Regions from separate parts of the Allobosea minatitlanensis genome, predicted to be linked through region 1. Evidence: predicted binding sites of a transcription regulator. Region 1 holds the regulator's gene; the other holds the start of a gene.
What was found. Region 1 encodes LexA, which represses DNA repair genes until DNA is damaged. Its sites were predicted from a motif close to TGTTCNNNNTGTGTTCNG; they were not measured.
Positions count from the first base shown of each region.

Region 2: ACWH43_RS11680 (2'-5' RNA ligase family protein) is a predicted target of LexA. The motif match lies at 1,548-1,565, and genes of this name have one in related genera.

Region 1 is NZ_OZ224509.1:2,537,901-2,540,819, forward strand. Features, by position in the region: gene ACWH43_RS12575 (molybdopterin molybdotransferase MoeA) at 1-863, shown strand, start outside; gene lexA (transcriptional repressor LexA) at 957-1,667, shown strand; gene ACWH43_RS12585 (ComEC/Rec2 family competence protein) at 1,887-2,919, opposite strand, start outside.
Region 2 is NZ_OZ224509.1:2,337,893-2,340,811, forward strand. Features, by position in the region: gene ACWH43_RS11670 (ribonucleotide-diphosphate reductase subunit beta) at 1-989, shown strand, start outside; gene ACWH43_RS11675 (hypothetical protein) at 1,109-1,447, shown strand; gene ACWH43_RS11680 (2'-5' RNA ligase family protein) at 1,600-2,160, shown strand; gene ACWH43_RS11685 (glutathione S-transferase N-terminal domain-containing protein) at 2,280-2,919, shown strand, end outside.

The DNA of each region.
Region 1 (2,919 bases):
GCGGCGAGACGATCACGGTGCGCGTGCCGGCCGCCAAGGGCCAGTTCCTGCGGCCGGCCGGGCTCGATTTCAGCGAGGGCGACGTGCCGCTGGCGGCCGGACGCGTGCTCGACAGCGCCGCCCTCGGGCTCGCCGCCGCCATGGGCTATCCGGAGCTGCGGGTACGCCGCAAGCCGCGCGTCGCGATCCTCGCCACCGGCGACGAGCTGGTGACGCCGGGCCAGCCGACCGGGCCGGACCAGATCGTCGCCTCGAACTCCTTCTCGCTGCTGGCGCTGGTCGAGAAGGCCGGCGGCGAAGCCCTCGATCTCGGCATCGCCCGCGACGACCATGACGACCTCGCCGCCCGGATCGCCGCCGCGCGGGCGGCGGAGGCGGATGTCCTGATCACGCTGGGCGGCGCCTCGGTCGGCGACCACGACCTCGTGCAGGAGGCCCTGACGCGGGCCGGGATGAGCCTCGGCTTCTGGAAGATCGCGATGCGCCCCGGCAAGCCGATGATGACCGGGCGGCTCGGGCGCATGGTCGTGCTCGGCCTGCCGGGCAATCCCGTCTCCTCGATCGTCTGCGGCCATCTCTTCGTGCTGCCGCTGATCGAAGCCCTGCTCGGCATGCCCGAGCCCGACCGCAGTCGCGCCATCCCCGCGATTCTCGGAAAAGATATGCCGGCTAATGACGAGCGCGAGGACTATGTCCGCTCCGATCTCGCCCTGACTCCGGCGGGATGGGTCGCGACGCCGTTCGACAAGCAGGATTCCGCGATGCTCGGTACCCTCGCCCGGGCCAGGGCCCTGACGATCCGGCCGGCCCATTCGGAGCCGGCTAAGAAAGGCGAAGCCTGCCGGGTGCTGCGCCTGCGCTAGCGGCTCCTTGCGGAACACAAAGCGAACAGCTATAGTGTTCTGGCTTTGTTTCGAATCTGCACCGAACCGCCTTGGGGAGCGCCGGCGACGATCATGCTGACACGCAAGCAACACGAACTCCTGCGCTTCATCCAGGAACGCTTGCGCGAGAGCGGCGTGCCTCCTTCCTTCGACGAGATGAAGGATGCGCTCGACCTGCGCTCGAAATCCGGCATTCACCGCTTGATCATGGCTCTGGAGGAGCGCGGCTTCATCCGCCGCCTGCCCAACCGCGCACGGGCGCTCGAGGTCATCAAGATGCCGGAAGGGCTCGCCGGCCCGCAGCCGCGGCGCTTCAACCCCGCCGTCGTGCAGGGCGGCCTCGGCGCGCAGCCGAACCTTGCCAAGCCCCGCCCTGCCCCGGCCGAGGAGGATGCCCGGGCGCCGGTCTCGATCCCGGTGATGGGCCGCATCGCCGCCGGCACGCCGATCTCGGCGATCCAGAGCCGCAGCCACACGGTTTCGCTGCCGCCCGACATGCTGGGCTCGGGCGAGCATTACGCGCTGGAGGTGCGGGGCGATTCGATGGTCGAAGCCGGGATCCTCGACGGCGACACCGTCGTCATCCGCCGGCAGGACACCGCCAATACCGGCGACATCATCGTCGCCCTGATCGACGACGAGGAGGCGACGCTGAAGCGCCTGCGCCGGCGCGGCTCCTCGATCGCGCTCGAAGCCGCCAACCCGGCCTACGAGACCCGCGTCCTCGGCCCCGACCGCGTCAAGATCCAGGGCCGCCTCGTCAACCTGCTGCGGCGCTACTGAGCCGCCTATCGACCGGCGGGTCCTGACCCTATCTGCTCGGTGAACGGACCTGCCATGTCGTCCCGGGCGGAGCTGTCAGCCCGGGCGGAGCGGAGCGAAGACGGGGGATCGATTCCGGACGGCTAGGGCCTAGATCCGGATCGGGGCCGCTCGCGCGGCTTGTCCGGACTGACGGCGCGGTTCCGCGTCAAGGCGGTTCCGCGTTAAGTTGGCGCGCTCCTAGAGCGGGTCCGGGTCGCTGTCGGCCGGGCTCTCCGGCAAGGGCTGTGTCCGTGCGGCAGCCGGCTGCGCCGGAGCCGGCGGCTTGCGGCGGCTCCAGGGTCGCTCGCCGGCGCCGGCCTCCGAGGAATCGCTTCTCCAGCCGCCTGGACTGCGATGGAGCGAGGTCGCCCCGTTGCGCGACAGGGCCATGCGATCGACCAGCATCGCGGCGCAAGGCGCGCTCCACGGAATATTGGTGACGACGAGGTCGGCGCGGCGGCAGTCCTCGATGATCGCGACCCGGTCGCGCGCATAGGAGACGCTGCGCCCGTCGGCGGTGCGGGCGATGCAGGCGCGGCTGTCGCAGGCGACGCCGCCGCGCAGCCCGGCATCCTCCGGCGAACGGTCGTCGCCGTCCGAGGCGAGCCATTGCTGGACCACGAAGCGGCTCGGCCGGCCGGCGATCGCCAGGCGGCCGTCGCTGCCGCGCACGGCGATGCCGGAACCGTCGCGCTCGATCAGGATCTCCGGCCGCTCCGGCTTCGCCGCGAAGGCGACGCCGAGCACCAGCGGGATCACGGCGAGCCAGCGCAGGCCGGTGGTCCAGAGCGTGAGCCAGAGCAGCGAGACGACGAAGGCGAGCAGGACGCCGGGACCGAAGGCCGCGACGGTCACGGTCGAATGGTCGATGGTCGCGACCCCATGCGCGACCTTGAGCACGATCTCGGAGGCCAGGCCCATCAGCGCCCAGGCCGGCCAGTCCAGCCCGAAGGGATAGGCGATGACGCCGAACACCGCCGCAGGCATCACGCAGAGCGAGACGAAGGGCAGCGCCATGGCGTTGCCGAGCAGGCCGAAGGGATTGAAGGTCTGGAAGTGGAAGGCGCCGAAGGGCGCGGTCGCGGCCGTGGCCAGGATGGTGGTGACGAGGATGCCGAGCGAGGCGGTCCAGAGCGCCTGCAGCGGCCAGGGCAGGAGCGAGGGCGGCTGCGACGGGTCGCGCCGGTCCCAGCGCTCGGCGAAGGCGATCAGTGCCGCGACCGCGCCGAAG
Region 2 (2,919 bases), 200 kb from region 1:
TGATCAACGCGCGCGCCGACGTGAACCAGCTTCTGCCGCTCAAGTATAAATGGGCCTGGGAGAAGTACCTTTCCGGCTGCAACAACCACTGGATGCCGACCGAGGTCTCGATGCAGGCCGACATCGCGCTGTGGAAGTCGAAGGACGGGCTGACCGAGGACGAGCGGCGCATGCTCAAGCGCAATCTCGGCTTCTTCGCCGCCTCCGAGAGCCTCGTCGCCAACAACATCGTGCTGGCGATCTACCGCCACCTCACCAACCCGGAATGCCGCCAGTACCTGCTGCGCCAGGCTTTCGAGGAGGCGGTGCACACCCACACCTTCCAGTACATCGTCGAGAGCCTCGGCCTCGACGAGGGCGAATTGTTCAACATGTACCGCGAGGTGCCCTCGATCACCGACAAGGCGGCCTGGGCGCTGAAGCACACGCAGTCGCTCGACGATCCCGCCTTCGCCACCGGCACGCCCGAGGCGGACCAGCGCTTCATGCGCGACCTCGTCGCTTTCTACGTCGTCTTCGAGGGCATGTGGTTCTATACCGGCTTCGCGCAGATCCTTTCGCTCGGCCGGCGCAACAAGATGGTCGGCATCGCCGAGCAGTACCAGTACATCCTGCGCGACGAGTCGATCCATCTCAACTTCGGCATCGACGTGATCAACCAGATCAAGATCGAGAACCCGCATCTCTGGACCAAGTCCTTCCAGGAGGAGGTGCGCGGCATGCTGAAGGACGCCGCCGAACTCGAGGCCGCCTATGGTCGCGACACCATGCCGAGGGGCTTCCTCGGGCTGAACGCGGCCTTGTGCGAGCAGTACATGCACTTCATCGCCAATCGCCGCTGCGCGCAGCTCGGCCTTGCCCCGGTCTTCGCCGAGGCGGAAAACCCGTTCCCCTGGATGTCCGAGGCGATGGACCTCAAGAAGGAGAAGAACTTCTTCGAGACCCGCGTCATCGAATACCAGAACGGCGGCGCGCTGAGCTGGGAGTAGGCGCCGGCCGGCGCCTCCCCGCAGGTTCCCGCATGCGATGCCCGGCCCGCGCCGGGCATCGGCTTTTTGGGGCGCCCGGTCCGGCTGGACGGGGCCGGCCGCTTCCCGCATGCTGCGCCATGCGCTTCACGAAGTGGGACTATCTCGCTTTCCCCGTGTTCGCCGGGCTCGCGATCGGCGTGTTCTACGCCGCCTTGCGCCTGCTCGGCTTTTTCGGCCTCGGTCTGCTCGGGCTGGTCATCGCCTTCGTCACGGTACGCATGGACCTGGAGCGCGACGGGCCTTCGCCGGAGCCCACGGTCCTCGTCGAGCAGGCCCGGGCGCGCGAGCGGATGACGCGGGCCGAGAAGGCCGCGTTCAGCTCCGCGCAGCAATGGCGGCTGCGTCCGCTGTTCGTCGCGCAGATCGTCGCGACGGGCTGCATCATTCTCGGGTTCGGCCTGCATTTCCTGCTTTAGGGCCCGCCGCCTTTCACGGCAGGTTCCGCGTAAATCAGCCCGCCTCGGTCCTCGCGGCCGCAGAGTGCGGCCCGGCGCAAGGAAGCGGTCGGCTTGCCGTTGTTTCTGTTTTGTTCCAGATTGGTCCCCGGCCACCGAGCGGGGAGGCGGCTATGGCGCCGGGCGCCGGTTTTCCAGGACGGACGAACTACTTCTTCGCGCTGCTGCCCAGCCCGCTCGCCGCGGCCTCGGCCGACCGGATGGCGCATGCGCTGCGGCATTGGCTCGATCTGTCGGGGCCGCCGCGCGGCACGCGCAAATACCATGTCACGCTCTGGGGCTGGCCGGAGGCCCGGGAGCCGGACCTTACGGAACTGGCATTGTTGCGGCGCGTCGGGCAACGCATCCGGCAGGACGCCTTCCGGCTGGATTTCGATGCGGTGGCGGTCTTCACCCGAAAAGCCGGGAAACCGGCCCTGGTCATGGTCGGCAGCGACGGGGTCATCGGCGCCGATCGGCTGCATGAGGCCATCGAGGGGGAGCTGCGGGCGAGCGGCTTTCGGAGCGGGCGGGCTTCGTTCCGCCCGCATCTGACGCTGCTCTACGACCACTGCCGCGCGCGGGCTTTTCGGGTCAGGCGGCTGGGCTGGCGCGTGACGGAGTTCGTGCTGATCCGCAGCATCCCGCGCCGGGACTACGAGATTCTCGGGCGCTGGCCGCTGCGGAACGGCTGAGCGATCATGCAAGGCCGCAAGCGCGCCTTGCGGCCGGGGGCGGCTCAACCGCGTTGCCTTGGCCGCTCAGGTCACTATCGTTCGCCTTCGACGCCCGCCCGATTCAACCGGAGCCCCTTATGGCCGACCTCTCCGCTTTCCCGATCACCAGGCGCTGGCCCGCCCGCCATCCCGATCGCATCCAGCTCTATTCGCTGCCGACGCCCAACGGCGTGAAGGTCTCGATCGCGCTGGAGGAGCTCGGCCTGCCCTATGAGCCGCATGCCATCGACATCGGCAAGAACGAGACCTGGGGGCCGGAATTCCTCTCGCTCAACCCGAACGGCAAGATCCCGGCGATCATCGACCCCGACGGCCCGGGCGGAAAGCCGCTGGGGCTGTGGGAGTCGGGCGCGATCCTGCTCTATCTCGCCGAAAAGACCGGCAAGCTGCTGCCGAAGGACCCCGCCGCCCGCTACGAGACGATCCAGTGGGTGTTCTTCCAGATGGCGGCGATCGGCCCGATGTTCGGCCAGCTCGGCTTCTTCCACAAATTCGCCGGCCGCGAATACGAGGACAAGCGCCCGCGCGACCGCTACGCCAATGAGAGCAAGCGCCTGCTCGGCGTGCTGGAGGACCGGGTTGCGAACCGCACCTGGATCATGGGCGACGACTACAGCATCGCCGACATCGCCATCCTCGGCTGGGTGCGCAACCTCGTCGGCTTCTACGGCGCCGGCGAGCTCGTCGACTATGCCAGCCTGACCCATGTGCCGATCT